Regions from separate parts of the Paenibacillus sp. FSL R7-0128 genome, predicted to be linked through region 2. Evidence: riboswitches for the same ligand, from Rfam matches in the RefSeq annotation. Region 2 holds a riboswitch; each other region holds the start of a gene.
The links. A riboswitch is a leader RNA that binds a small molecule or an ion and turns the genes downstream of it on or off. The one in region 2 is predicted to bind cyclic di-AMP.
Positions count from the first base shown of each region.

Region 1 (3,510 bases), 3.8 Mb from region 2:
AATCCGATGTTTCTTGCCATGCAACTTACGGCAAATGGCATTTGATAACAGAACTGATGTTCTCAGTTGATTATACCAGAACATTTATTCTCAATCCATTCCAATATTGGATTCATAATGGCGGCACTCCATACAAGCAAATAATTAATCGGGCTCTCGCACATGTTCACCTGTAAAGGCAGACAATAAACCTCTTAGTTTCTCTGCAACCAGTCTCAATCTCTCCGATTCTCTTTTTTATAATCATGATTAAAGAAGCATTAAGATTCATTTAGCCCCATTTAGGTTGCATTAAAAAGTTAATAAATACGCGATAACTTCAGAAAATCGGGGATGAATGCTAGATTACAAGGGATTTTCTTCATTTTTATATCCTATAGAGTCTTATTTAGTCTCCTAGAGAACTTTCAGCATTTTACAAACAGTGATGCTCAGCGTAAGATTCCTTTTAACAAATGCTGAATTCCCGTCAGGCGGGAAGCGGGGGAACCAAATGGCTGTGACCAGCCGAAATGGGGTGAATCCAAAGAAGATTGAACTCTTCACTGGTAGGACGACTCTCACCGTCCGAATCCGTCAGCTAACCTCGTAAGCACTGGAGAGAGCCTGCATTAACCATGCTTTTTTGCTGCGATCCCGCAAAACCTTTCCATTACACTTATCCATCGTACAGAAAACCAAATATTCCGTTTGGCTTGAGCATGCTGCTGTATGTGAGAATGAAACTGAACTGACAGCCTATGTAGCCACAGCTGAGCAGACCCATAATCTGCAGCGTTATATGAAATCTATAGACAACCTAGGAGGCATTATTCATGATTAACGCCAGACTGTCACGAATCGAGTTGTTCGCATTTAGCTGCCGCCCTTCCTTCCTGCATATTTCAGAGCCTTACGGATGCTGGTATGGGGTGTTGAAGTTAACCTTCGGAGGACAGATCAGCTATGGGAATTGCATTCTTTGTGCGGGTGACAATGCGGTGGATTTAATCAAATGGGGCTCTTTTCTGAAAGAGATATGTCATTGTACTGCAGAAGAAGCCACAGAATACGTCCGGATGCACGGACAAGAATGGGCTCCCAATCAACTTAACATGATCAAGACTGCACTCGATAGTATGTTCATTCAAAATGACCAAATCCGAATGAAGGTAGGAGCCGGATCGGAGCGGTATCGCCATCAAAGGACAGAGCAAAGAATCCATTCAATTAATACGGTGAAGAGTCATCTGAATCCAACCATTTTATTTGCAGAATCGGTATCCTATTATTCACTGCTATAGACATGATCAATTTAAATTATCAAAACTCCAGTTGATCAAAAATCTTAACGAAGATTTTCGCAATGTTCTTGGCATCATCGATACCTCTATGGTGAGTACCTTCAAGCGGCAATTCAAGCATAGACAAGGCTCTCTCCATGCCTACGCCCCGCTTGCGGTCATTTTCCCAACAGGTGGCTTCCAGATCAAAAATGATATAGTTCATATCTGCTCCTTTTGAAATTCGAATCGATAGACCCATCGCTCCGGGGCTATGTCTTTTGTTATACTTCCAAGTGAGGTTTCAAATACTTCATTTCGCACTTTAATATAAACCCACACAGAGGAGCGCAAAGACATGAACTTTTTCAAAAAACTGTTTGGCGGTAAGGAAATGGGCAAATCGGAAGATGGTACCACCATTTATGGTTATGACGCTTCGGATGAGCAGCAGGTTACACCTCCCGCCAATATTTTGTACATGGAAGATTTAAACGAACATTTCAATCGGGTCTTTCCAAACCGGGAAACCGGCGTGTTCCACGAACTGATCTCAGACATCGTACATATTGATGTGAATATTATGGAAGCTACACCTGATGAGCCCTACTGGGTGCTGTACACCAATGGGATGAGCGATCTGCCGCTGACGCTCCCTCAGGAGATCCGTAAAGAGTACAAGCATCTGGAACGCGCGGAGCTGATGATGTTTTTGCCGGCGGACTGGCCGCTTACGCAGGAGGATTTCGAAGCAGAGGAGAACTACTGGCCGATCCGGCTGATGAAGATGCTTGCCCGATTCCCGCATATGTATCAGACGTGGCTTGGATACGGACATACGATCCCCAACACGGAAGATTACGAGCCTTACGCGGATAACACGGAGCTGTCCGGTGTGATCCTGTATGCTCTGCCGGAAGAGGTTAGCACCGTCCATACGAAAGATGGCAATCAGGTTCAGGTTTATTTCCTGGTTCCGCTGTACCGGGAGGAAATGGAGTTCAAGCTGGAGTCCGGCATGGACGAACTGGTCGCCAAGCTGTTCGAGCTTCCAGAGGATTTCCTCATTCTGAATCCGAATAGACACAACGCTTGTAAATAACTGCCCGGATGAACAAGTTTGAAACAGCTTGAAAAGGCTGAGCCTAAGTCAAGGATATGACTTTGGGCTCAGCCTTTTGATACTAGTTAGCTTTCTTTCACTGTTGACTGTAATTTAGTTCGACCTTCCTAGTACCGCTCATTGATCTGCTCTCCTAACCATGCGCCTTGGCGGACAAGTCTGCGCTGCAGATCCGTGATGTCGATACTGCGCGTTTCCCGCGAACCTGTCTTGGCCAGAATCGCCGCGGCCGTACCGGAGGCTTCGCCCATGGCAAAGCAATTCGGCATGACCCGGGTGGAGCCTTGGGCCGCTCTATCGGTTGATATCGCTCTGCCGGCTACGATTACGTTCTGAATACCAACCGGAAGTAAGGCACGATAAGGAATGCCGTGCGACTCTCCCGGCGAAAGACGTACCATCGTCATGCCGCTCGTAGGCTTTGCCATATGAATATCAATAAAGTAGGCATTGCGGGCAATGTCGTCCGGGAACGAACGGCACGCCAGAAAATCGTCGGCGGTGACGATATAATCGCCGATGATCCGGCGGGTTTCCCGAATGCCGATCTGTTCGCCCGTCAACGTCAGGAAAGCGTTCTCGAATCCGGGAATCGCTTCCCGCAGCCAACCGGTAATGTGTTCAACAAGTGCGCGGCCTTCGATCGCACCGCGAGTCAGATCATCCGTGTTTGAACCATCTATCCCGAATACATGCCCGAAATTGAAGCCTGCCGTATGATCGTTTAGCCAGGAAATACCGGCCCAATCTCTCGCGACGCGCAATCGCCCTTCGTGCTTCGCTTTGTTGATCGCATGTTTCAGATCGTGGCCGTGCGTCTCAGCACTTGAGAGAAATTTGTTCCGGTCCAGGTTATTCAGGACGAAGCACATCGTCCCCGGCTGCAGCTCTCCATCATCTCCACCTTTGGCGAGCTGCCCGCCCGCAAGATAGGTGAGATCCGCATCGCTGGTTGCATCAATGTATATCTTCCCCTTCACCGCCTGGGTTCCGGTCTTGTTATTAATGATCGCCGCTTCAATGATGCCGTCCTGTTGAAGAACTTGACTGACGAAGGTATGGTACAGCACTTTAACGCCAGCCTCCATCATCTTCTCATCCAATATGCGCTTTAAAATTTCCGCA
Region 1 is NZ_JBBOCD010000001.1:3,983,002-3,986,511, reverse strand. Features, by position in the region: cyclic di-AMP (ydaO/yuaA leader) riboswitch at 447-610, shown strand; gene NST26_RS16415 (hypothetical protein) at 816-1,283, shown strand; partial or broken gene NST26_RS16410 (3'-5' exonuclease) at 1,303-1,437, opposite strand; gene NST26_RS16405 (suppressor of fused domain protein) at 1,621-2,364, shown strand; gene NST26_RS16400 (FAD-dependent oxidoreductase) at 2,493-3,510, opposite strand, start outside.
Region 1: it holds a riboswitch for cyclic di-AMP, as region 2 does, so the genes downstream of both, NST26_RS16415 (hypothetical protein) here and NST26_RS33455 (3D domain-containing protein) in region 2, are expected to answer to the same signal.

Region 2 (3,510 bases):
AGATGCCGATCTGTATTCATAACCGTGATGCTCATGAAGATGTGATCCGCATACTCCGTGAGGAGAAGGCGGGCGAGGTTGGCGGCGTAATGCACTCCTTCTCCGGGAGCTGGGAAAGTGCCAAGATGTGTCTTGATTTGGGCTTCCATCTTTCTTTTGGAGGACCGATTACGTTCAAGAATGCCCGGGTGCCCAAAGAGGTGCTTGCCCAGACTCCGCTGGACCGGCTGCTGATCGAAACTGACTCCCCATATCTGACTCCGCACCCCTTCCGGGGCAAGCGAAATGAGACCGCTCATGTGAGGCTGGTAGCGGAGGCGGCCGCGGCAATAAAAGGGATTGAATTACAGGAATTGGCGGAAATTACGTATGCGAACGCACTGGAACGATTTGGGATACTCTGAAAACAGGAGTAAAAGCGGTGAAAAATGAAGTATAGCGGATATATTAAACTTTTATGACGGAAAAACGGCCGATTATTACAATATTTTAATCATTTTTTTACGTAAACGTGGTTGAATCGTCCTTTACAACATGTATCAAAACAGGATATCATCTTTTCAGTGCAGTGAGCTGTTGTAACTGTGACAGTCACTAATTTCATGGATCGTCTCGCTGAGTCTCCGTATGGAGAACGGGGGAACCAATAATGCGCTGCCGCATGAACGTACAAGAGTACTGGCACAGAATTGCCGCAGGCATTATTTGATTTCTTTACGTGGTCTTTGGGGTGAATTTGAGGGCAACCGCCGTGAGCGGGTGACCTGAGATAGGGCGTCTCTCTTATGTCCGAACCCGACAGCTAACCCCGTAAGCGCAAGTAAGAGAGGAAACCTCGTGCATAAGCATTCCGACGTATTCGACACCGGGAAGCCACGAAAGAGTCCTCTATGAGCTCTTTTTAGGCTTCTTTTGTTTTGAATAATGAGAATGCTCCCGGCATACTGTTATATAACAGATCTCCGGAGTAACTATGCCGAGCAGGCGATCCATGAGCAGGAAACGCTGAAGCAAGTGCGGGCGTATCCTGTTGCAAACTCAAACCTAGTTTCGTCAGAAGTGATACAGTCACCTTGAACTAACTTGGACGACGGGGCTATGTAAGGAGGATGGAGAGAGTGGGCGTATTCCAACCAGAGGTATCCCATGATTCGCAATCATCCAGCAGGTCTTTCGCATTACGGTTGAAGCAAGTGAATCCCCGCGTAGTTTTACTTGCCGGTGTGGCATCGATTGTTATCGCACTGTTAATACTGCTGTACGTACACGGTCAGAGCAAAAAAGAAATTACCCTAGTAATAGACGGACAGGTACAGACACTGGAGACGCGGGAAACGCTGTTCAGTGATGTGCTGGCTAAGGAACAGATTTCGCTGCAGGCGCATGATGAATTATCTATTGGCCTTAGTGATGAAATAAAAGACGGCGACCGTATCGTGATTAACACTGCGCAGAAGTTCGCTCTTACCGTAGACGGAAAGACCGAGACGTTATTTACGACCGAGGATACCATTGGTCAGGCCATCGACAAGCTGGGCTACAGCCTGGAAGGCTTAGACAAGATTTACCCTTCGCTAGAAACCGCAGTATCTGCAGACATGGAAATCAAAATTGTCCGGATTAACAAGCATGTGGTTCAACGGACAACTAATTTGCCTTTCCGGGTCATTAAGACAGCAGACCCCTCATTGACCAAGGGAACCGTAAGAGTGGCACAGGCAGGTAAGCCTGGCGTAATGGTCCAGCACATCGAGAAGATCTATCAAGATGGCGAGCTGGCATCCATGCGCATGATCGGCAAGGAAGTACAGACGGTTACCAAGGACAAAATCATTGCCATTGGAACCAAGCCGCTTCCTAAGCCCGTCGTAGTTACTGCCAAAGTTTCCAAACCTGTAACAACCTCCAAGTCATCTAAAGCCAGCGCAAAGGCCAGCAATGTTACCAGTAAGGCTGGTGTGGATTTCGAGTACAAAAGAATGATCAAAAACGTATCCATGACTGCATATTCGTCTCAGGAACCGGGTATTGGAACACGTACTGCCTCCGGCACACGCGTAACGGAAGGCCGCACTATAGCTGTAGATCCTAGTGTTATACCGATTGGCTGGTGGGTGTACATTGAAGGATTAGGGTTTCGCCGAGCAGAGGATACTGGCGGTGCCATCAAAGGCAACAAGGTGGATGTCTATTACGATTCACTGAGCCATGCCCGTAATTTCGGCCGCAAGTCGCGCACACTCTATGTGATCGGACCTGTAAAGCCGGAGCTGAACTAAATGTAAAGTCTTTTGCAAATTAGCGGTTAATACGATATAGTGAGGGAAGCACTTACGAAATTTTAGAGAGCTGCCGCTCATCACTTATACATTCTTTAGCCAAAAAGAAGGGGAGCGAATCCTCTTCTTTTTGCGTTCTGGAGTAAGGAGTAAAAATATTTATGATTAAAGAGCTAATTGTGGTTGAAGGGAAAAGTGATACCGTTGCCGTTAAGCGGGCGGTTGAGGCCGATACGATTGAAACCGGGGGTTCGGCAGTGGATAACAGGGTCATTGCCAAGATCAAGCTGGCCATGGAGCGCCGGGGTGTAATCATTCTTACCGACCCGGATCATGCCGGAGAGCGAATCCGCAAAATCGTCGCGGCCAAGGTGCCGGGCTGCAAGCATGCCTTCATCCCGGAGAAGGATGCAACCCGCAAAGGAGATATCGGAATAGAGAATGCTTCGCCTGAGGCTATCCGCCATGCGCTGGAGCATGTACATACCTCCTTCGAGGGGGCGCCGCCCATCATTGGGCTGGATGAGCTTATGGCCGCAGGGCTGATGGTGCATCCCCGGGCGGCTGAGCGCAGAATGCAGCTTGGCAATCTGCTCGGTATCGGTTATTGCAATGGCAAGCAACTGTACAAACGTCTGGCGATGTTCGGCATTACCCGCGAAGAATTCGCGCAGGCCCTCGCCCAAATTGATCAGGGAGGCATTACTTCATGAGCGGTATCGAGAATATCTCGTCCCCAACAAGAACCAAAGCGATAATTCAGCGTTACGGATTCTCCTTCAAAAAAAGCCTGGGCCAGAACTTTCTGATCGATCAGAATATTCTGGACAAAATCGTGGATGCCGCCGGTCTGGACAGCACAGCCGGTGCGCTTGAGATTGGGCCGGGGATCGGAGCACTGACGGAACGGCTGGCGTTGACGGCCGGGGCCGTCACTGCGGTAGAGATTGACCGCAGGCTGATCCCGATTCTTAGGGATGTCCTGTCGCCATATCCCCATGTAAAGATCCGTAATGACGATGTGCTGAAGGTGAATCTGCAGGAGCTGTTCGCTGAGGATTTCGCGGGGAGGGACCGGGTTAGTGTCGTAGCTAACCTGCCGTATTATGTGACTACACCCATCCTCATGAAGCTGCTGGAGGAGAAGCTGCCGCTGGATAATATCGTGGTCATGATCCAGAAGGAGGTTGCCGAGCGTATGGCGGCGTCTCCGGGCGGCAAGGAGTATGGC
Region 2 is NZ_JBBOCD010000001.1:7,772,529-7,776,038, forward strand. Features, by position in the region: gene NST26_RS33450 (TatD family hydrolase) at 1-404, shown strand, start outside; cyclic di-AMP (ydaO/yuaA leader) riboswitch at 604-832, shown strand; gene NST26_RS33455 (3D domain-containing protein) at 1,119-2,279, shown strand; gene rnmV (ribonuclease M5) at 2,441-2,992, shown strand; gene rsmA (16S rRNA (adenine(1518)-N(6)/adenine(1519)-N(6))-dimethyltransferase RsmA) at 2,989-3,510, shown strand, end outside.

Region 3 (3,510 bases), on a different contig from region 2:
TGTGGGAGTTAAGCATGGCAGGGATTACGGTGAAATTCTGGTTGAACTGACAGGAGCCGTTGGACGGATTACAGACGGGTACATTTTTTTTGAAATGGAGCCTGAAGAGTGGACGAATCTGCCGGAGGAATCGAGGCAGGAGGTCTGGGAGGCGCTTGCGGAAGACCTGTTCTACGCACTGGGCAACGAGCCGGTCATTCAGGTGGGCAGCGGAGTTGTGATGTACGATAAAGAAACACACCGCATTAATATTCTGCTGGGCGATGAGGATCTGGCTTCGGTCGTTCTTGTATAAAGCAGGGGAAAAATGCGGCAGCGGGTTTGTCCCGGGCATCCGGCCATGTTAAAATTGGAAGTGGAGTACTAATTGCCGGGATGTCAGAATACATTTAATCAAAAATCTTTGGCCTGGCACATCCCTTGGACTTTCAGAAGCTGAGGGATGTTTTATTTGAAGGAGAAGAGCAGGCTGAAGGAACCGTTAACTTAGCAAGGGAGGAAACGAATTGCAATTAACTGAGGAACAACTGCAGGAGCAGATCGGCAAGCTTGAGGGCTGGAAGCTGGAGAGGGATAGGCTGGTGCGCAAATATATGTTCAGTGAATATATGAAGGGAATTGCCTTTGTGGATGAGGTAGCGACAATTTCGGAGGCCTTTGACCATCACCCGCATATCACCATTGATTACAAGACGGTTGTTCTGCGGCTGGCTGCAGATGTGGAGAAGCTTGATCTCCGCCAGGCGCATGAATTTAATGAGGCATTCGAGAAGACCCGCTAGAGGACAAGGCCCCTATGGAGACAACAGGAATATCTAATTAATAGAAATGCCCGTGCAAGGATCGTTCGTTATCCTCGTCACGGGCATTATACATTTAAAATGAGGAGCATGGTGTGAGTACAGGTTGCGGATTATTTCTTCTCGGCCAGCCATAGGGCTACATTCGCAATCTCTTCAGGGGCCAGCCTGTCTTTGAAGGGAGGCATCTGTCCGCGGCCCTTGGTGACTATGCTGAAGATCTGAGCTGCGTCATGCGAAGCGCCTTCCTGCTGCAGGCTGGGTCCCGCCCCGCCCTGAAGCTGGTCTCCGTGGCAGGAGATACAATTGGCCTTCACTGTGGCTTCTGCGCCCGCAGCGTCCAGCACAACCTCCGGCATGGTCGGCTTGTTCTGCTCCGCCACCTCGGATTTACCGGGTAGGGTAAACATTAAGATTACTGCAAAGGCACAGGCGGCAAAAAACAAACCGCTCATGATCCATTTCTGCATCTGCATCCGTCCCTCCATGTAAGCTGCTGTCTCCATTATAGCGGATGGTGAAGCGTTATCATAGTATGTGTGTCAAAAAAATGAACACAAATGATCCATTTTTTGCAAAACTCTCTTGTCTCCGGTGCTATTCCTCATAGACCATGCAATAAAAAGGCTTATTACCGGTCGGAGTGCGGCGTTCATAGGTATCCGTTATGGTGAACCCGCATTTCTGGTAGGCGCGGATGGCGCGCTGGTTCCAGGTCAGCACCTCCAGGTCGATCTCACATTCCGGGTAACGCGACCGTGCTGCCTGCACAATAGCCTTCATGAACAGATGCCCCATTCCATGGCCGCACAGCTCGGGCCGCATTCCGACACCAAGCCGGACTACCCCCTCCATCGGAAAGAGCTGGGCGAAGCCGCACAGATCCCCCTCTCCATTCACAACCGATACATATTGCCTACTTCGCAGCTGCGGGTCTCCGAACTCCACGCCCAGCGCCTGCATCTGCTCCCAGGACATCCAGCCGTAAATATTATACGGCGGCTTGTAGCTCCACTCACAGATCTCAGCGGCATGCTGCGGCTCCATAGGCACCACGTAAAAGGTTAGCGGGGAGCTAATCATTAGGCGAGGCCTCCTTCCAGGGGAAATAAATTCAATATAATTATATACAAAAACAGCGAGTTTCGACGCAATTTCCGTGCGGAAATCCAGAAACTTGACAAACGCCAAAATATATTTTCCGAAAGCGCAGAATCAGTGTTTTACAAATATAGAGAGGGGTAAGTAATTTTATAGACAAAAAAAGCCCTTCTCCAAGATTTCGGCAAAAATCTCGGAAAAGAGCGTTAGGTTACAAAGGATTATTGTACATCATCGTTGTCTTGGGAATCCGAAGCTACAGTCTTGTAGGCATCTGTACTCATGATTCGCTTGGCGCCAACGTAGCGGTTGACGTAATAGCTGTCACTCAGCGAACTGATGGTTACACCACGTGAGGAAGAGGCATGGGCGAATTCGCCGTCACCAACATAAATACCTACATGGGATATGCCCTTACCGCTTGTATTGAAGAATACAAGATCGCCCGGTCTCATCTCGTCACGGGACACGGCAGAGCCCATCTGATACTGGGAGCCGGATTGATGGGGCAGGTTAATGCCGATCTTATCAAAAACATACATTGTAAATCCGGAGCAATCAAACCCGTTAGTTGATGTACCGCCGGACACGTATTTGGTTCCGATGGCTTTGTCGATCACTTTATCCATTTTGGAATCCGCGAAAGCGCTTCCTGCTCCGATGGTGAAGATAATGGACAAGCTTAGTACTGCGGCTGCTAGCTTCTTCTTCAAAAGTAAATACCCCTTCCAATGCCTACGAGGTTAGCTTAAGGGTTCGGTTGAAGGTCCCCTATGACCCCTCTTAGAATAGGAGGTCAATTCACCCAAAGTGGTTCCCCCGTTTCCCTAATTCATTAGGGAACTCGGCACGACTGTTGATTAGGATTAGCGGTTCATTCAATACATGACAAAACCTTTGTTAAAATCGATTCAATAATTACAAAAATGTTACTAAAAACTCACTGCGATAATTGTAACAAAGACTTCGGCGCTTGGCAATCACTTATAACATATTAATGCATCTTTTTTGCTGTTTTTTAGAGTTATAGCCCTTTCCAAAGACTCATATCTATGCGCAGGGGTTAATTTATATGATTATTTCTTTGTTTTTGCAAAAAAATGCTGTTTCAAGGCTGCGAATTCGGTGTAAAAGGTAGAATAAGGAAAAGGAAAAACCCGGAAATGATTACGGCAATAATCATCCCGAGCTCGTATAAGTTACATTTAGTTGTTAGAGGCTGAAATATTCGGGGTATGCTTCAAGGGGTCAATCGTAAGCGACAGCTTGGTAGGCTGTTGTGCTCATTACTCGTTTGGCGCCAACGTAGCGGTTGGCCCAGTAGGACTGGCTCATCGAACTGATGGTTACACCACGTGAACTTGAGGACTGTGCGAACTTCCCGTTTCCAACATAAATACCGACATGGGACACTCCGTTACCCAGGGTATTGAAGAACACGAGATCACCGGAACGCAGATTGCTCTTGGATACACTTGTTCCAACTTTGAACTGTGCTTTGGAGGTACGGGGCAAGGTAAGCCCGACATTCTTGAACACATACTTGGTAAATCCGGAACAGTCGAAGCCGCTGGTGGTTGTGCCCCCGGTTTTATACGACGTTCCAATG
Region 3 is NZ_JBBOCD010000002.1:27,366-30,875, reverse strand. Features, by position in the region: gene NST26_RS33850 (hypothetical protein) at 2-295, shown strand; gene NST26_RS33845 (4a-hydroxytetrahydrobiopterin dehydratase) at 507-782, shown strand; gene NST26_RS33840 (c-type cytochrome) at 914-1,270, opposite strand; gene NST26_RS33835 (GNAT family N-acetyltransferase) at 1,398-1,883, opposite strand; gene NST26_RS33830 (C40 family peptidase) at 2,123-2,614, opposite strand; cyclic di-AMP (ydaO/yuaA leader) riboswitch at 2,619-2,761, opposite strand; gene NST26_RS33825 (C40 family peptidase) at 3,150-3,510, opposite strand, start outside.
Region 3: it holds a riboswitch for cyclic di-AMP, as region 2 does, so the genes downstream of both, NST26_RS33830 (C40 family peptidase) here and NST26_RS33455 (3D domain-containing protein) in region 2, are expected to answer to the same signal.